2 regions of the Vibrio sp. 2134-1 genome follow, and region 1 is predicted to be linked to the other one. Evidence: riboswitches for the same ligand, from Rfam matches in the RefSeq annotation. Region 1 holds a riboswitch; the other holds the start of a gene.
What was found. A riboswitch is a leader RNA that binds a small molecule or an ion and turns the genes downstream of it on or off. The one in region 1 is predicted to bind lysine.
Positions count from the first base shown of each region.

Region 2: linked by a shared signal. The riboswitch ahead of lysC (lysine-sensitive aspartokinase 3) and the one ahead of tet(35) (tetracycline efflux Na+/H+ antiporter family transporter Tet(35)) in region 1 are both predicted to bind lysine.

Region 1 is NZ_JAWOUS010000011.1:141,150-151,503, forward strand. Features, by position in the region: gene hflD (high frequency lysogenization protein HflD) at 1-92, opposite strand, end outside; gene mnmA (tRNA 2-thiouridine(34) synthase MnmA) at 103-1,227, opposite strand; gene R7R78_RS14020 (hypothetical protein) at 1,416-1,685, shown strand; gene R7R78_RS14025 (inosine/guanosine kinase) at 1,803-3,107, shown strand; gene R7R78_RS14030 (H-NS family nucleoid-associated regulatory protein) at 3,234-3,641, opposite strand; lysine riboswitch at 4,224-4,406, shown strand; gene tet(35) (tetracycline efflux Na+/H+ antiporter family transporter Tet(35)) at 4,516-6,117, shown strand; gene R7R78_RS14040 (sigma-54 interaction domain-containing protein) at 6,442-7,395, opposite strand; His leader region at 7,765-7,902, shown strand; gene hisG (ATP phosphoribosyltransferase) at 7,956-8,852, shown strand; gene hisD (histidinol dehydrogenase) at 8,858-10,156, shown strand; gene hisC (histidinol-phosphate transaminase) at 10,169-10,354, shown strand, end outside.
Region 2 is NZ_JAWOUS010000019.1:4,212-14,565, forward strand. Features, by position in the region: gene metH (methionine synthase) at 1-1,828, shown strand, start outside; gene lysC (lysine-sensitive aspartokinase 3) at 1,915-3,267, opposite strand; lysine riboswitch at 3,369-3,547, opposite strand; gene R7R78_RS18695 (pyridoxal-phosphate-dependent aminotransferase family protein) at 3,768-4,889, shown strand; gene R7R78_RS18700 (PglL family O-oligosaccharyltransferase) at 4,949-6,730, opposite strand; gene uvrA (excinuclease ABC subunit UvrA) at 6,798-9,620, opposite strand; gene galU (UTP--glucose-1-phosphate uridylyltransferase GalU) at 9,770-10,354, opposite strand, start outside.

The DNA of each region.
Region 1 (10,354 bases):
CAATGTCCGTTTCTCGCTACCTGTTGAACTAAGGCAACAGCTTGGCAGATACCTGCAAAAGCGATAGTACGGTCATAAAGTGTATTCGCCACGTAACGACTCCTAAGCTTGAGAATATTTAATGCGTTGCTCGATGATGCCGCCACCTAGGCACACGTCATCCTTGTAGAACACAGCTGATTGACCTGGAGTTACAGCAATTTGTGGCTCGTCAAAGATCACTTTAATGTTTTCATCATCGATAGGGATGATTGTACAAGGAATATCTTCCTGACGGTAACGAGTTTTCACTGTGCACTTCATAACATCGCGAATTGGCTCACGATCTACCCAGTGAAGTTGTGATGCAAGTAGACCTTCTGATTTCAACATTGGATGGTCTTTACCTTGAACGGCAATCAAAACGTTACGCTCTAGATCTTTCTCACCAACGAACCATGGGTCTTCGTTACCACCGCCGCCTTTACGGCCACCGATGTGTAGACCTTTACGCTGACCAAGAGTGTGGTACATCAGGCCTTGATGTTGACCAATCACTTCGCCTTCAGGTGTTTCGATGTTGCCTGGTTGAGCTGGAAGGTAGCGACCTAGGAATTCTGTAAACTTGCGTTCACCGATGAAACAAATACCCGTAGAGTCTTTCTTCTTCGCCGTGATTAGATCTTGCTCTTCCGCAATGCGGCGTACTTCTGGCTTCTCTAGATCACCAACAGGGAACAGGCTACGCGCAATTTGCTCGTTGCTTAATGTGTACAGGAAGTAGCTTTGATCTTTGTTGCCATCGAGACCACGTAGCATTTGTGGTTTTTCACCGTTTTCAGGGAAAGAACGACGCACGTAGTGACCCATTGCAATGTAATCAGCATCAAGTACTTCATCAGCGAATTCTAGGAATGCTTTGAACTTGATTTCTTTGTTACAAAGAATGTCAGGGTTCGGAGTACGGCCCGCTTTGTATTCAGCAAGGAAGTACTCAAATACGTTATCCCAGTATTCGGCAGCAAAGTTGATAGTGTGTAGGTGGATGCCTAGCTTGTCACATACTGCCTGAGCGTCAGCAAGATCTTCTGCCGCTGTACAATATTCTTCGTTGTCATCTTCTTCCCAGTTCTTCATGAAAAGGCCTTCTACTTGGTAGCCTTGCTGCTTTAGAAGATACGCGGAAACAGATGAATCAACGCCGCCGGACATACCGACGATGACTTTCTTTTGGCTGTTATCAGACATTACTAAACACCACTTAAATAAACGGGATGCAGATTCTATCAGAATCCACAGACCGGTGACAGATCCGAGATCGAAATCACAATTCGTTTCGCTGGATTTTTCTTCAACAAAGATTCGAACGAGTAATTTCGCAAGTATAGAAGAGGTATATATGGCATAGTTGGCCAAAATCCAAGAGGAAACATCAAATGACAGAAGAAAACCAATTTATGCAAGAAAGTGAGTTGATTGAAATTGTTGAAAATCAGCTCGAAGATGGTAACCCGCTTAAAGTAAAAGAAACCCTTATGCGTTTAATGATGACTGGCACACCACGTGAAGATGCGGTTGCGATGATGGCATGTGCGATGTCAATTGAGATTTTTGATGTAATGAAGAATGAGGGTGAGTTCAACCTAAAGCGTTATAGCGAGCACCTTGAGCAACTACCAGATCTCAGCTTTATGGAAGGTGAATAAGCCACCTAAAAGAAAAAAGTAGTCAGCAAACGTTTGCTATAATCGCTTTTATTGCTGCTTTATTATTAGCGGTATAGAATCCGCTCTCCTTTTCATCCCCTTACTCAGACTGACAATATGAAATTTCCTGGACAACGCAAATCGAAGCACTATTTTCCTGTTCATGCTCGTGACCCGCTGGTGAGCCAAGCACAAGAAAGCAAGAAGATGACGCGCACTCACATCATTGGTATTGACCAAACCTTGGTTGATATTGAAGCAAAAGTTACAACGGATGTGATTGAAAAGTACGGTCTGAGTAAAGGTCACTCTTTGGTTATCGATGACGAAAGAGCAGAAGAGTTATACCAGCAACTGAAAGAAGAGAACTTGATTACCAATGAGTATGCGGGCGGTACCATTGGTAACACGCTACATAACTACTCCGTGCTAGCGGATGATCGCTCCACACTACTTGGAGTGATGAGCCAGGATATTAAGATTGGCAGCTACGGTTACCGTTATCTTTGTAATACATCAAGCCGCATGGACTTGAACTACCTACAAGGTGTAGATGGTGCAATTGGCCGTTGTTTTGCTCTTATCACAGAAGACGGCGAACGTACTTTTGCTATCAGCGAAGGGCAAATGAACCAACTCCATCCTGATAGCATTCCAGAGAAAATCTTTAAAAATGCATCAGCACTTGTACTGACGTCATATCTAGTACGTTGCAAAGACGGCGACCCAATGCCGGAAGCAACAATGAAAGCGATTGAGTACGCGAAAAAGAATGATGTGCCTGTTGTTCTGACTTTAGGCACAAAGTTTGTTATTCAAGATGACCCTAAATATTGGCAAGAATTCATTCGAGATAACGTTTCAGTCGTTGCGATGAATGAAGATGAAGCAGAAGCACTGACGGGGGAATCTGATCCACTTGCTGCGTCTGATAAAACATTGGAGTGGGCTGATTTAGTATTGTGCACGGCGGGTCCTGTAGGTCTATTTATGGCTGGGTATACGGAAGATAGCGCGAAGCGCGAAACTTCTTTGCCATTACTTCCAGGGTCAATTGCTGAATTTAATCGTTATGAATTTAGTCGTCCGGCGAAAAAAGACTCATGCGAGACGCCAATAAAAGTGTACTCGCATATCTCGCCATATATGGGTGGTCCAGAAAAAATTAAGAATACAAATGGCGCAGGTGATGCCGCGTTATCTGCTGTTCTTCATGATATGGCAGCAAATAAATACCATAAAGAAAATGTGCCTAATTCAAGCAAGCACAGTAACGAGTATTTAACTTACTCTTCTTTTTCTCAAGTCTGCAAATACGCAAACCGTGCTAGCTACGAAGTTCTCGTGCAACATTCACCACGATTGTCGCGCGGACTTCCTGAGCGAGAAGATAGCCTAGAAGAAGCATACTGGGAACGTTAATACGAAGCGGTTTAATTAACTATTCTGTAACTAAAGTAAAAGGCACATTAAGAAATGTGCCTTTTTTTTTGTAATGGTTTAAATAAAAAAGGCTCCCTATGGGAGCCTTTTAAAAATAGCATGGATCTAGATTAGGAACTCATCCAGAGATTTACCTGCATCAAGTTGCTCTTGAATCGCCGAAGGTGTACGACCTTGGCCAGTCCAAGTTTTCTCATTACCGTTTGAATCTGTGTATTTGTATTTAGCAGGGCGAGGTGCGCGCTTCGCTTTGCCTTTCGTCTTAGTTTCGCCAGATAGCGCAGTAATAAGTGCTTCTACGTCAATACCGTCTTGAGCGATTTTCTCAGCAATCTCTGCAAGCTTAGCTTCTTGCTCTGCTTGTGCTGCGCGTTCTGCTTCTTCTGCTTCACGACGCTCATCTACGACAGTAGTGAGTTTATCTAGAGCTTCTTCCAATTGTTCTAGAGTCAGCTCACGAGAAAATGCACGAAGGCTACGGATATTTAGAAGGGTTTTAGTCAGCTCTGACATAACGATTCCTATTAAAAGGTTAATGTGTTGGGCACTTTTTATCGTTACGATTAAATAATGCCAATCTATAAATAAACAAAGAGTCCTTATATTTAACTTTATCTTTTCCTTATGTGCAAATGCTAAATCAAGATTTTGTTTAAATTTGACTATTTTTTAAAGCAATTAATATTATTACACTCGAAATAAATCATTATTAGATGAGAACTAAAATCAACAATCATTATTGTATAGAGAGAGTGACAGCTTGGTTTTTTATAAAAAAATTTGAGTTATTACTTAAAAATATGAAGCATCCATCTTTAATGGTGTGTCATATATCCTTAATTTATTGATATAAGATAAACCATGATATTTCTAAGGTAGTAATAATGTTTCATAAATAACATGATTGATGTGATTTCAGTTGCACAAAACTTATGGAAGTAGGCAAGGTTTATAAATTATCTCAGTCATTATTTATTTGTTTAATTTAGTTTGATGTGTTGCATTGACTCTCATCATAAGTACAATGGCTGCCACCTGATGCAATATTGCAGACAATTTGTTGTTAATTTGTACAGTTAGTGGTTAATTGTTTGTTGTTGCCGTAGAGGCGCGGTCTCGAAGAGTAGCTATTATTGGGGTGATGCCAATGAGTAATAGTGGAAGGCGAAGATTGCCGAAGTAAGTAACTCATCAAAGTTACTTGCTGGGGTTGTATCTGAAAGGAACAACACTGCCATAGTATATATTCACATTAAACTATGGAGCGCTACTGTAGGGTTGGGTGGAGTGTTCGCTTCCCTGTCGCTAAGTTCAACATGAGCACGTATCGTATGCTACGTGACTTGTCTGCAGTAGATCTCTAGCCAAACTTTGGTTTTTGAAGATCATGAATTTAATAGATTTTTCTAGTTCTCCTGTTTCATTATTGCCACCTATTGTCGCTTTGACTTTGGCGATTTTGACTCGACGTGTATTAATTTCCTTGGGTGTAGGTATCGTGCTAGGTGCGGTGCTACTTAATAGCTGGTCTATCAGCGACACCGCAGGTTACGTCAGTTCTCAAGTTTCTTCTGTCTTTATTGAAGATGGCGGAATTAACACTTGGAACATGAGCATTGTTGGTTTCCTAATCTTATTAGGTATGACAACAGCTTTATTAACGCTATCTGGCGGTACTCGTGCTTTTGCTGAATGGGCACAATCTCGAGTGAAGAGTAAACGCGGCTCCAAACTTCTTGCCGCCTTTTTAGGCGTATTCATTTTTGTCGATGATTACTTTAATAGCCTTGCTGTTGGTGCGATCTCTCGCCCAGTAACCGATCGCTTTTATGTGTCTCGCGCTAAGCTTGCGTACATTCTAGACTCAACCGCTGCTCCAATGTGTGTAATTATGCCTGCTTCTAGCTGGGGTGCTTACATTATTACTATTATTGGCGGAATCTTAGTCTCACATGGGATCACAGAGTATTCGGCTCTTGGCGCATATGTTCGTCTTATCCCAATGAACTTCTACGCCGTTTTTGCGCTGCTAATGGTGTTCGCTGTTGCGTGGTTTGGTCTTGATATTGGTAAAATGCGTGAGCATGAGATCTCTGCATCGCAAGGTCGTGGCTTTGATAAAGACAAAGAAAATGACTCGCAAGAAGCGCATGACCTAAATGAAGAGCTAGATATCCGTGAAAGTGAAAAGGGTAAAGTGTCAGATTTGATATTTCCTATCGTGACGCTGATTATCGCGACTATCGCTTCAATGCTTTACACGGGTGGCCAAGCATTGGCTGCTGATGGTAAGGAGTTTGCGCTTCTTGGTGCTTTTGAAAATACAGATGTAGGTACATCACTAATCTACGGTAGCTTGCTTGGCTTAGCAGTTGCACTGTTTACTGTTGTGAAGCAAGGTCTACCAATGGCTGAGATCGCACGTACACTTTGGATTGGTGCTAAGTCTATGTTTGGTGCGATTCTAATCTTAGTATTTGCCTGGACCATTGGTTCTGTTATCGGTGATATGAAGACAGGTACTTACCTTTCGACAATGGCGCAGGGCAATATTAACCCTCATTGGCTCCCAGTTATCCTATTCTTGTTGTCTGGCCTGATGGCGTTCTCAACAGGTACTTCATGGGGTACGTTCGGCATCATGCTTCCAATCGCTGGAGACATGGCTGGCGCAACAGACGTAGCGCTAATGCTACCGATGCTGAGTGCGGTTTTAGCTGGTGCGGTATTCGGTGACCATTGTTCACCAATCTCAGATACGACTATCCTGTCATCGACGGGTGCACGTTGTAACCACATTGATCACGTATCAACACAGCTACCTTATGCATTATCAGTCGCGCTTGTTTCATGCGTCGGCTTTATTGCCCTTGGTATGACTGCTTCAATTGCGTTCTCGTTCATTGCAGCGTCGATAACATTCGTTATCGTTTGCGCTATTTTGTCATGGCTTTCAAAGTCTAAAATAGCGTCTTGCCAGAGTGCGTAAGTTGTTTTGAATAGATTCGTTACAGAGGGAAGCTCCGCTAATTTAGCGGAGCTTTTTTTTAACGCGACTTAGGTGAGGGGGGCAATCGCGTTTTTGGGGATAAAAGTCTCGTGTTAAGAGCGAATTGTTTGTGTACCGAGCTCTCCTTGATGGGCTGTAATGGAAAAGCAATCCATCTTCTTCTTAGTTCTTAGCAAAGACTATGCCCATTTTAAGCTTTTGATTTTTAATACAGAAAAATCCGCATGGTTGCGATGCAGAGTTAACTAAATGATATCTAAAGAGTTACCTGTTACACAGTGTTACGTTACACCTATACAGTATTTAAACATTTAAGTTGTATTTCTTTATTAATCGATAAAGCGTTGTTCTTGAAATGCCGAGGTGACGTGCAGCCGCACTCATATTGTGTTTATTTTCTTCGATAGCTTGCAGTAGGTAGTCGAGATCAATTTGGTCCACAGAAGGGAGCAATTGCCTCTCATTGTTATCAAGGCCCAAGTCAGCGACGAGAAGCGTGTGATCTTCACACATCACAATTGCTCGTTGGATGACATTACGCAGTTCTCTTACGTTGCCTGGCCAACGATGTTTGAGGAGTTTGGCTTTTACCTTATCAGACATTTTTTGTACCTGACCATGAGACAGATCTGCTAGGAAGTGTTCAGATAAAATAATAATGTCTTTTCCACGCTTTCTCAGTGGAGGGATAGTTAATGGCAATATATTAAGCCGATAGAATAGATCTTCACGAAATCCTCCTTGTACGACCTCATTTTTCAAATCCACGTGGCTTGCTGCAATGACCCTACAGTCCACGTCAATGAATTTATCCGCTCCGACTTTATGGATTTGTTTACTCTCCAAAAAGTGAAGGAGGTGGATTTGTAGGTCTGGTGGCATGTCACCAATTTCATCAAGAAATAGGGTGCCTTTATGTGCCTTTTGAATAAAACCTATACGCTCTGAGATTGCGCCTGTAAATGCTCCTTTTTCATGGCCGAAAAGCTCGGATGCAATAAGACCACTCGGAATGGCTCCACAGTTGACTTCCACAAAAGGTGCTGAGTGTCTGTTCGACAATTGATGAATAAGGCGAGCGCAAAGACCTTTCCCAACACCAGTTTCACCCTGAATGAGGACTTCAGCATCACATTGAGCGTACTTTTGTATTGCAGTACGAAGTTCTTGGATACAGGCACTATTGCCGATCAACGGGTATAGTGCCGTATCGTCGAAATCTACAGCTTGTTTATTACTACCGTTACGCAGTTTCATTGTTAATCACTATTTTTTGCCCCGCTCTAATAATAGTTTTGAATGACTTGTCTCAAACGTGAGTTGCTGTCTCTTTATTGAGAAAAGTGTCAATTAATGGGTTGGGTACGGTCTAAATAGTTGTTTTGGTGAATATTCATACTATTCTTCGCTTTCTTCGTCAGAGTAGAGCTGATTGGAGGTGCTCTTTCTACCAGAGTATTCAATATGGAAAAGAATTTAATTTCATTTAAATCAATGTCTTGTGAAAAATATTTAGAAAATATTCAATTGAGTATTGAAAAATATAGAATCCTTAGTTAGTGTGGTTACTAACAAAGCAACTCAAAAAGAGCCTTAAATAAGTATGCGTAATTTTGTAATGAACATTCATCACCATCATCACCCAATCTAGTCTTTCGGGCGATGTACGCATACCCGGGAGGCAGGAAACTCCCGGAGGTAAAATCAAAGTAAAAGCAGATTTTAAACCCTCGGGAGACTTCAATCTCCCGAGGGTTTTTTAGTTTTATTAGTTTGAAAAATACTTAGATATCAAAATCTTGCATAGGGACAAAGCAATGCAAACACAACGTTTAAGAATCGCAATTCAGAAAAAAGGTCGTCTTAGCAAAGAGAGTCAAGCTCTACTAAAACAGTGCGGCGTAAAGTTCAACGTAATGGGCGAGCGTTTAGTTGTCCATTCTGAAAATATGCCAATTGATTTACTCTTGGTTCGTGATGACGACATCCCAGGTTTAATTATGGATGGCGTGGTTGACCTTGGCTTTATTGGCGAAAATGAACTAGAAGAAGTTCGCCTTGACCGCAAAGCATTAGGTGAACCCTGCGAGTTTGTTCAGCTTCGTCGACTTGATTTTGGTGGCTGTCGTTTATCTATCGCAATCGACAAGGACGAAGAGTACAACGGTCCACAAGACTTAGCTGGCAAGCGTATTGCTACAACGTATCCTCAACTTCTAAAAGCGTACATGGATGAAGCCGGCGTTCCATTCTCTACATGTATGCTGACAGGCTCTGTAGAAGTTGCGCCTCGCGCGGGTCTCGCTGATGCTATCGCTGATTTGGTTTCTACAGGTGCAACACTGGAAGCGAACGGCCTTAAAGAAGCTGAAATTATCTTCAAATCAAAAGCGACATTGATTCAACGCACAGGTGAGTTCGACGCAGACAAAGTGGCGCTAATCGAAAAGCTGTTAACTCGCATGCAAGGCGTACAACAAGCAAAAGAATCTAAGTACATTATGCTTCACGCCCCAGCAGAGAAGTTAGATCAAATTAAAGCACTACTGCCAGGTGCTGAAGACCCAACTGTTCTTCCTCTTTCTGCAGATAAGCAGAAAATGGCTGTTCACTTAGTGAGTTCTGAAAACCTGTTCTGGGAAACAATGGAACAGCTGAAAGAGTTGGGCGCAAGTTCAATTCTCGTTCTACCAATTGAAAAAATGATGGAGTAAGCATCATGAGAACAGTCGTTTGGCAATCATTAAGTGAGAATCAGCAAGACTCTATTTTGGAGCGCCCTGCTATTGCAGAAGGTGCCAATATCACCACTGCTGTGGCCGAAGTTATTGCTAAAGTTCGAGAAGAAGGTGACTCTGCTCTTATTGAGCTGACCGAAAAGTTTGACCGTGTTAAGCCTGAATCCATTCGTGTTTCTTCTCAGGAAATTAAGGCAGCGTCAGAGCGTTTGTCAGAGTCAATGAAGAGCGCACTAGAGCAAGCTTACGCCAATATTTCTAAGTTCCACAAAGCGCAAAAGCCGCAACCGATCAAGGTGGAAACGCAGCCAGGTGTCCTTTGTGAACAAGTAACACGCCCAATTCAAAAAGTGGGTTTGTACATTCCTGGTGGCAGTGCGCCTTTGCCATCGACTGTTTTGATGCTCGGCGTTCCTGCAAAAATTGCAGGTTGTCGTAAAGTCGTTCTTTGTTCTCCACCGCCAATCGCAGATGAGATCCTTTATGTCGCGAAACTGTGTGGCATTGATGAAGTGTACAACGTCGGTGGTGGCCAAGCAGTTGCTGCAATGGCTTATGGCACCGAGACTGTATCGAAAGTAGATAAGATCTTTGGTCCGGGCAACGCTTACGTGACCGAAGCAAAACGACAGGTTAGCAATGATTTCCGCGGTGCTGCGATTGATATGCCAGCAGGGCCATCAGAAGTGTTAGTGATTGCAGATGAAACCGCAGATGCAGACTTTATCGCTGCGGATCTTTTGAGCCAAGCAGAACACGGTCCTGATTCTCAAGTGGTATTGGTGACTCCTTCTCCTGTGATTGCGGATCAAGTGACGGATGCGGTTCAACGTCAGCTTAAGGAGCTATCTCGTGCAGACATCGCAGAAAAGGCTCTGGCATCAAGCTTGATCATTATTTCCGAGTCGATGACGCAGTCAGTTTCTATTTCCAATTACTACGGTCCTGAGCACTTGATTGTTCAGACTAAGAACCCTCGTGAGCTTCTACCTCTACTTGATAATGCAGGCTCTATCTTCCTTGGGGATTGGTCGCCTGAATCTGCGGGAGATTACGCATCGGGGACTAACCACGTCCTTCCTACTTATGGTTACACACGTACTTATTCAAGCTTAGGTTTGGCGGATTTCTCTAAACGAATGACGGTTCAGGAGCTTTCTGCTGATGGTTTAAAGAACCTTGCACCAACGGTAGTCACGATGGCTGAAGCAGAAGGTCTGGACGCTCACAAACGTGCTGTTACTATCCGCGTAGAAAAATTAGCAAGTAAGAAAGAATAAGAGAGTAATGAGATGGAAAAGCTAGCGCGTAAGCAAGTCCAACAGCTTACCCCTTATATGTCGGCTCGCCGAATCGGTGGTACGGGTGACGTATGGCTAAATGCCAACGAATCACCATTTAACAATGAATACAAAACAGACTTTGCTCGTCTTAATCGTTACAGCGAATGCCAACCGAAAGAACTGATTTCCGCTTAC
Region 2 (10,354 bases), on a different contig from region 1:
AGATGTCGTTCTTAACCGTCGTGATGACGCCACTGAGAGATTGTTAGATATCGCGGCGGAATATGCAGGCAAAGGGGTAGGTAAAGAGGAGGATGCCTCTGCACTTGAGTGGAGAACTTGGCCTGTTGAAAAGCGCTTAGAGCACGCGTTAGTGAAAGGAATAACTGAGTTCATCGTTGATGATACCGAAGAGGCTCGTGTCAACGCTTCAAAGCCATTAGAGGTGATTGAAGGCCCATTAATGGATGGGATGAACGTCGTCGGAGACTTGTTTGGTGAAGGTAAAATGTTCCTTCCTCAGGTCGTAAAATCTGCACGAGTGATGAAGCAAGCAGTCGCGCATCTGGAGCCCTACATCAATGCAGAAAAGCAGGTGGGACAAACAAACGGTAAGATTTTGCTAGCGACGGTCAAAGGTGATGTACATGATATCGGGAAAAATATCGTTGGCGTTGTATTGCAGTGCAATAACTACGAAATTATCGATCTTGGTGTCATGGTTCCTTGCGAAAAGATCTTAAAAGTAGCGCAAGAAGAGAACGTCGATATTATTGGTTTATCAGGGTTGATCACACCTTCATTAGACGAAATGGTGCATGTTGCAAAAGAGATGGAGCGTCTCGACTTTAACTTACCTCTTCTCATCGGTGGCGCAACAACGTCAAAAGCCCATACAGCAGTTAAGATTGAGAAAAATTACAAGCATCCAGTGGTTTACGTGAACAACGCCTCACGTGCAGTGGGCGTATGTACTTCTCTTCTGTCTGATGAACGTCGCCCTGAATTTGTTGAAAAACTTGAAGCTGATTACGAACGAGTACGTGATCAACATAATCGAAAGAAACCGAGAACCAAACCAGTGACATTAGAAGCTGCTCGAGCGAATAAAGTTGCTATCGATTGGGAAGCTTATACTCCTCCAGTGCCTGTTAAGCCTGGCATTCATATCTTCGATGATTTTGATGTGGCTATATTACGTCAATACATCGATTGGACACCATTCTTTATGACTTGGTCACTTGTGGGTAAGTATCCAACAATTTTCCAACATGAAGAAGTTGGTGAAGAAGCAAAACGTTTATTCGAAGATGCCCACGAGATACTTGATCGAGTTGAGCGAGAAGGCCTGTTAAAAGCGCGTGGAATGTGTGGCTTATTCCCTGCTGCGAGCGTGGGGGACGACATTGAAGTTTATGCTGATGAAACTCGTACCGACGTTGTGAAAGTATTACGTAACTTGCGACAACAGACCGAGAAACCAAAAGGATTCAACTATTGTTTATCCGACTACATCGCACCTAAAGAGTCGGGTAAGCATGATTGGATAGGGGCATTTGCTGTCACTGGTGGTATTGGTGAACGAGAGCTTGCTGATGAATACAAAGCACAGGGAGATGATTACAACGCAATTATGATTCAAGCGGTGGCGGATCGCCTAGCCGAAGCGTTTGCTGAGTATTTGCATGAGCGTGTCCGTAAAGAAATTTGGGGTTATGCAGCTGATGAAGATTTATCTAACGATGATCTCATTCGTGAAAAATACCAAGGTATTCGCCCTGCGCCGGGTTATCCCGCGTGTCCTGAACATACTGAAAAAGGACCGCTTTGGGAGTTACTTAATGTGGAAGAGAACATTGGTATGACTCTAACCTCCAGCTATGCAATGTATCCGGGCGCGTCAGTCTCTGGTTGGTATTTCTCTCATCCTGACTCACGTTACTTTGCGATCGCACAGATCCAAGAAGATCAGCTAGAGAGTTACGCCGATCGTAAGGGGTGGGATAGGATCGAGGCTGAAAAATGGTTAGGGCCAAACATTAACGGTTAAATTGATGTTTACCTCGTCCAAATGTAACAACTAATGAAACGACAAAGGGCTGCAAATACGCAGCCCTTTGTTTTATTGAGTTGAACTTACTTCTCAAACAACTCAGTGTGGAGTTTTTGTATGGCTTGTTTCGATACCGATTCATGGAGCAAGAAGCATAAGTTGTGAGGGCTAGCGCCATAACAAATCATGCGTAGGTTAAAATCTTCTAGCGTGCCAAAAACCTGTTTCGCGTAGCCTTTACTCTCACTCATGTTGTTTCCAATGAGAGCAACGAGGCATAGGTCATGTTCAACTTCTACCTTACATAACTCTTCTAACTCTTCTCGTGCAGCTTGCGGCAGCTGTGGTGCTCCGCCAGAGGTATCAGTTTGATCAAGTGTTAACGATACACTGATTTCAGATGTCGTGATCAAATCGACAGAGATCTTATGCTTTGCAAGGATCTCAAAGACCTTTGCTAAAAAACCGTATGCGTGGAACATATTGGCGCTGCGTAGCGTTACCATGGTTTGGTTACAACGCAAAGCTAGCGCACGGAATAACGGTGAGCTTTCGACTTGGTGGCGAATCCAAGTTCCCCCTTTTTCTGGCTCTTTCGATGACCCTACAAATACCGGAATGTCGTGGCGCAATGCAGGTACTAGCGTAGAAGGGTGAAGGATTTTAGCGCCAAAGTTAGCCATTTCTGAAGCTTCACTAAAGCTGATCTCAGGAATTGGTGAGGCTTTTGGTGCAATTCGCGGGTCTGTTGTGTAGATTCCCGGAACATCAGTCCAGATTTCTAGCCCTGCCGCTTTAACGCTCTCAGCAATTAAGGCGGCGCTGTAATCGCTGCCCCCTCGACCTAATGTTGTTGTATTACCGGCTTCGTCAGATCCTATGAAGCCTTGAGTAACAACAACGGATTGTTGGCAAAGTGGTACGAGTTTATCTTGCGCAAGCGTCGAAATTGCTTCAATGTTTGGCTCCGCGCGACCAAAGTTGTCATCAGTACGCAACACATCGCGGATATCAAAGCGCACTGCTTGAATGCCTCGCTCACACATTAACTGAGTTAGAATGTGCGTCGACATGAGTTCACCACATGCGACTAAATGATCGGTTAACTTCGCACTAGCTTGGATAGATGCAGCCTCGGCCAGGCTGGTTACGGTATCTAATATGCCATACACCTCGGCAGCAGTTTTCGTGCTGTCTTCGAGCTGAGTTAAAATGGCGTCATGAATGTTGGCCAAATTTTGTAGCAGCTCAGTACGGTGCGTTTGATCCTGAACACCGTTGGCGAGTTCTACCAATAGGTTGGTGACGCCAGAGCAAGCGCTGCTCACGACCAGGCGAGTATTTGGATTGTTTTCGATAATGGTGGCGCAACGACTCATTGCCTCAAAGTTGGCAACACTGGTTCCACCGAATTTAGCTACGTTAAATGCGCTCACTGCGTTCTCCCACGGCTTCCTAAAAAATTGTACATCCAATGTTTAGTGAGAAAAGGAACAGAGCAAAAAGAGAGGTATTTAGAATGCTATTTGAAAAATTTACCCTCAGAAGCCCTTCATCAGACTGCGCTGATGACAGTTGATGGGATTCAGCCCAATTCAACCGACAAGTCAAATCCTGCAACTTTGACTTACCTCGGCACTACTCCCCCTCAATGATTGGTGTTGGAATTGCGGTTCCACAAATCATCTACCTGGGTAGCGCTCCTCTTCTACATAAAGCTCAAACATTGAACGGTTTTGAGGCCTTAATGTCAATCAATATTTCAACCTTTATGGTGTTTTTTATTAACGATTTTGTGACACTGGTTTGACCTCCATACTTACGGCTAATTGCTGATAGAGGAAAAATCTATTAGGGTGAAGAACCCTACACCTGAGCCATGTTATTGAATAGAACTTTTAGAATGCTCAGGATAAAAGATAATCAAGGAGCTGACATGTCGATCCAAAGCTTTATTCCGCCTCACCGTATTTTAATGGGACCTGGTCCTTCTGATATTTATCCTCAAGTGTTACAAGCACTAAGCCGTCCTACGGTAGGTCACCTTGATCCTCTGTTTATCGGTATGATGGATGAGCTCAAGCAGCTATTGAAGTATGCCTTTCAAACTGACAATGAGTTCACTATTGCGGTTTCAGCGCCAGGTAGTGCAGGGATGGAAACCTGCTTTGTAAACTTGATCGAGAAAGGCGATAAAGTGATCGTTTGCCGTAATGGTGTATTTGGTGAACGCATGCGCGAAAATGTCGTCCGTGCTGGTGGTGAAGTTGTTATCGTCGATGATGAATGGGGGACGCCTGTTTCCATTGATAAAGTCGAGCAAGCACTCGAACAGCACCCAGATACAAAAATTCTTGCTTTTGTGCATGCGGAAACCTCAACTGGTGCAGTCAGTGATGCTCAAGCATTGGGTAAGCTCGCGAAACAGCATAATGCATTATCTATTGTTGATGCGGTGACATCGCTTGGTGGTGTGCCGTTAAAAGTGGATGAATGGCAACTGGATGCGGTTTACTCTGGTAGTCAAAAATGTTTGTCATGTGTACCTGGACTCTCACCAGTGACGTTTTCTCCTGCCGCGATTGAAAAGATTCAAGCAAGAACAACACCAGTACAGAGTTGGTTCCTCGATCAGAGTTTAGTTTTGGGGTATTGGAGTGGAGAAGGCAAGCGTAGTTACCATCATACGGCGCCAGTTAATAGCTTGTATGCGCTTCATGAAGCTTTATTGATACTGAAAAATGAAGGATTAGAAAACGCTTGGGCTCGTCACCAACTGATGCATGAAAAACTCAAAAATGGCTTACAAAAGTTAGGATTTGAATTTGTTGTGGACGAAGCCCATCGGTTGCCACAATTAAATGCGATTTACGTGCCTGAAGGAATTGATGAAGCAAAAGTTCGTGCTCACTTGCTAGAAACCTATAACCTAGAAATTGGTGCAGGCCTTGGGGCATTAGCTGGTAAAGCGTGGCGTATTGGCTTAATGGGTTACGGCGCTCGATCTGAAAACGTTGCGCTGTGCTTAAAAGCGTTAGAAGAGTCACTCACTGAATAAAATCATACAGCAATGAGATAAAGAAAAGCGAAGGTCATCCCTTCGCTTTTTGGTACTTATTACTCTGCACCTGAAGTGGGGGCTGGTGAGGCAGAGATTGCTTGAGAAGGTGGTTGGTAATTGACGTCACTGAAATCAATCTTCGGGAACAAAAACTGCGCTTCAGCTCTAATTTGCTCCGCTTTACTTGAGTCATCTAAGCCTTGGTAGGCCAAAATCAAATTATTATAAAATGCAGGGCGAGGCTTATCTTTGATGATTTTTAGCGACCAATCGATATAAGGCTGAATCAAGGTTGCGTCTTGTTGGTACAGCCCAAGGTTTAAAAACGTGCTATAGACATCCCAATCAAACCTGTCTTTCCAAACCACAGGGTTACTGACTTGATTCAGAATATCAGGGTTAGTTGGTCTAGTGGTCTCAAACTTCGTCAATACATAGTTCGTATGTAATGCGCTTACCATGTAAAACGTAAACGCAACGGGAAGTACCAAACTAAAAACACGCAGCAAGCTTTTGGTCACATTACTAAAGCCGACTTGTCGATAACGAGAGACGCGCTGATCGACCCAGTACAGTAGGATAACGAAGATCAACCAATGCACGAGAGAGTGGTAGAAAGGGTATTCCAGTTGTGAGTGCAATACGATAGGTATAAACAAGGCCAGCAACGCAAGACGAGTTCCGCGTTTGGCTTGATAGATTCGATACAGTACCAGTGCCATCGCTAAGAAGATGCCGATTATTGGCAGCAAGCCACCTTCTACTCCCCAGTAAAGTAGCTCATTATGCGGATGATCCATGGCTGGCAAACCTGCTGGGTAATTCTCATTTAGGGCATGTTGACGAGCCGTATACAGCATGTACTCAGATTCAAACTTGCCATATCCATAACCAGTAAAAGGCTTTTCAATCACCATGTCTAATGTTTGCGGAAAAGTATACGCTCGAGGAGACTCCATATTTACTTTTTCTGCGGCTAACCTACCTCCATCAGGAAAGGCAAGATGCATGACAACGACAGAGAGTAAGAGCCCACTTACAAGTGACACAACCCAGCGGATAAAGCGCCCTTTGGTTGCAAAGCGGTACATGTATGGAATGACCAACAACACGGCGATGACCGAGGCTAACCAACCAGTGCGTGAAGCCAACGCCACAATTAGTGGTAAAGTTAAAACTGGTACGGCATAGAGAAGGTAAACATCGCTTAACTTACGATCGTATTTGTAGGGCTGACGTGCAAGTAAATAGCTGGCAATCACCAACCCTGTCGCAAGAAAACTGGCCATTACATTGGGCTGTTGGAAAATACCATAAGGACGATTGGCCACCGTGTCGTAACCAAACGGATTGCCTGGTTTGAGATACAGATATTGTGTCAGACCAAAAATGGCTTCGATAACAACCGCAAGGACAATGAACCATAATAGGCGTTGGCGATGTTTATTACTGAAATGAAATTGTTGTAAAACAATAAAGAACAGGACACCACACCACAGGCCTATGAGCTTATTGGCTGCCAAGCTGCTATTCGCATTTGGGTACAGAATGGGCACTGTCATGATAAGAGCACTAATGAACAAGCCGATGGTTAGTTTTGAGTAACGTAGCACTCGATTATTCGCTAGTTGGTAACACCCAATGCCTAATGCAAAGCTAAAAGCAATCCAAGTTGTCGCATTGAACGAAAGCGAAAGCCCCGAACCGCCGGGGTTGGGCATGAAAAAGTGCATTGCCAACACAAATAGTGTTGCCAAGGCAATGAGAAACTTGCGATTGAGGGGAACCTGTACTTTTTCGGGAGAAAGCTTTGTTCCACTTACATGTATAGTAGCCATAGTTATTGCGTTGTTTTGAATGAAAAAAGACCAGCACTTGCTGGTCTCGATACTTTACCTGTTTTTTCTACTTCAACATAGGCTTGAGGAAGTGAGCTGTGTGCGAACCCTCGATTTGCGACACATCTTCCGGAGTGCCTTGAGCGATTATCTCGCCGCCACCTTGACCCCCTTCAGGACCAAGATCGATAATCCAGTCCGCAGTCTTAATGACGTCCAGGTTATGCTCGATCACCACGACAGTGTTTCCGTGGTCGCGAAGTCTGTGCAGTACAGTGAGCAACTGCTGGATATCATGGAAGTGCAAGCCGGTTGTTGGTTCATCCAAAATGTACAAGGTTTTTCCTGTATCACGTTTGGATAGCTCTCGCGCCAGTTTCACACGCTGTGCTTCACCACCGGAGAGTGTTGTTGCCGCTTGACCCAATCGTATGTACGACAAACCCACATCCATCAGTGTTTGTAGTTTGCGAGCGATGGCAGGAACTGGATCGAAGAAGGTGCGTGCATCTTCGACCGTCATTTCTAGCACTTCATCAATAGTTTTACCTTTGTAACGTACTTCGAGCGTTTCACGGTTGTAGCGTTTACCTTTACACACATCACATGGCACATAAACATCTGGTAGGAAGTGCATTTCTACTTTGATAACACCGTCACCCTGACAGGCCTCACAACGACCACCGCGTACGTTAAAACTAAAACGGCCCGGTTTGTAACCGCGAGAACGCGACTCCTGTGTGCCTGCAAACAGTTCACGGATTGGTGTAAAGATCCCCGTATAGGTTGCAGGGTTAGAGCGAGGTGTACGGCCAATTGGGCTTTGATCGATATCGATGACTTTATCGAAGTGCTCTAGACCTTTAATCGATTTATAAGGTGAAGGCTGAGCCGTTGTCGCTCCGTTAAGTTGGGTATGCGCAATTTTAAAGAAAGTATCATTAATCAGCGTTGATTTACCTGAGCCAGATACTCCTGTAATACAGCTGAATAACCCAACGGGAATTGAAAGGTTAACGTTTTTAAGGTTATTACCTGTTGCGCCTAATAGCTCAACCGTTTTTTTCGGATCTCGCGGCGTGCGATCTTTCGGTACTGCGATTTCTTTAACACCACTTAAGTACTGACCTGTCAGAGAATTCGGATTCGCGACTATCTCTTCCATGGTGCCTTCCGCAACAACATTACCACCATGTACGCCAGCACCAGGACCAATATCTATGACATGATCTGCACAGCGAATCGCATCTTCATCGTGTTCTACCACAAGTACGGTATTACCTAAATCGCGCAAATGAGTGAGCGTTTTTAATAAGCGTTCATTATCACGCTGGTGGAGACCAATCGACGGTTCATCTAAGACGTACATGACACCAACAAGACCTGCACCAATTTGGCTTGCTAAACGAATACGTTGAGCTTCACCGCCTGATAAGGTTTCAGCACTGCGTGATAAGTTTAGGTAGTTCAAACCGACGTTAACTAAGAATTGCAGACGGTCGTTGATTTCCTTCATCACTTTTTCAGCGATTTGGGCGCGTTGACCTTCCAGTTTCAAGGAATGGAAGAATTCCAATGCATCAGCAATGCTGAGTTCAACAATCTCAGGTAGTGTCGTATCAGCAATAAACACGTTACGTGCTTCAAGGCGTAGACGAGTACCGCCACAGCTTGAACAAGATTTAGTGGAGATGTATTTTGCAAGCTCTTCACGGACAGAGTTGGATTCTGTATCACGATAGCGACGTTCTAGGGTATTCAGAATACCTTCGAATGGATGGCGTTTAACGCGAATATCGCCACGATCGTTGATGTATTTAAACTCAATCTCAGTACGACCTGAGCCCTTTAGAATGACATCTTGCGTTTTCTTTGGCAGAGAATTAAAAGGGGCATGGAGGTCAAAACCATAATGATCGGCCAATGAGGTGAGCATTTGGAAGTAGTAGTAGTTCTTTTGATCCCAACCGCGAATCGCACCTTGTGCCAAGCTTAATGAATCATCTTGAATGACTCGGCTTGGATCGAAGTATTGTTGAACACCCAAGCCATCACAAGTGCCACATGCACCAGCAGGGTTGTTGAATGAGAAAAGTCGCGGCTCTAACTCTTGCATGCTGTAACCACATTGTGGACAAGCGAAGTTGGCGGAGAAAATAATCTCTTCACCGTCGCCATCCATTGGCGCGACAACCGCAATTCCGCCTGATAATTCGAGCGTGGTCTCGAAAGATTCGGCCAAGCGCTGTTGTAAGTCTGGACGAACTTTAAAGCGGTCTACCACCACTTCAATGGTGTGCTTTTTATGTAGCTCAAGGGTTGGAGGATCGGAAAGATCGCAAGTTTCTCCATCAATACGCGCACGAATAAAGCCTTGAGCCGCTAAGTTCTCAAGCGTTTTAACATGCTCACCTTTACGTTCTTTGACAATAGGTGCCAATAGCATCATTTTGCTGCCTTCCGGCATCTCTAGGACTTTGTCCACCATTTGACTGATGGTTTGCGCAGCAAGAGGGGCATGGTGCGTTGGACAGCGGGGTTCGCCCACACGAGCATACAATAGACGTAAGTAGTCGTAGACTTCGGTAATTGTACCGACGGTTGAACGCGGGTTATGAGAGGTAGATTTCTGTTCAATAGAAATCGCAGGTGATAACCCTTCAATGTGGTCGACATCGGGTTTTTCCATCAGAGACAAAAACTGACGAGCGTAGGCAGAGAGAGACTCTACGTAGCGTCGTTGGCCTTCTGCATACAATGTATCGAAAGCGAGAGAGGATTTACCGGAGCCACTTAGTCCAGTAATGACAATCAGTTTATCGCGAGGGATTGTAAGATTAATGTCTTTAAGGTTATGGGTTCGGGCACCGCGAACTTCTATTTTATCCATCGTTTTTGCTCTATGTATAACCAAGTGGGGCAAGTATTACATAGTGTGAGAAATGTGCAAAGAAAATTACTGGATAAAAAAACAGTAAAGTAAAAAGCCCAGCGTTGTGCTGGGCTTTCGATACAGTAATTTCGTACTACGACGATGCTTTATACAGCTTTTTGTGTTGCGTGCTTACCTAGCTCAGAGGTTTTTTCATCTTTTAGATACAGGTTTTCAAAACAATAGTTAGTTGCTTCGATGTAACCTTCAACGCTACCACAGTCAAAGCGTTTGCCCTTGAATTTGTAAGCCAACACACAGCCCGCTTTTGCTTGCTTCAGCAGCGCGTCAGTGATTTGAATTTCACCACCTTTACCAGGTTCGGTGTTTTCGATCAGTTCAAAAATATCGGGAGTCAGGATGTAGCGGCCAATGATAGCAAGGTTGCTAGGCGCCGTGCCTTTCTCTGGTTTTTCTACCATGTCGTCTACGCGATAGATGTCGTCTTTGATCATTTCACCAGAGATAACGCCGTATTTGTGTGTTTCTTCGGCTGGTACTTCTTGCACTGCAACGATAGAACAGCGGAACTGCTTAAATAGTGCCACCATCTGAGCCAGTACGCCCTCTTGCTCGTTCACACAAAGGTCATCAGCAAGAACAACAGCAAATGGCTCATCACCTACCAATTCTCGTCCAGTTAGAATCGCGTGGCCCAAGCCTTTCATTTCGCGTTGACGTATGTAAGTGAA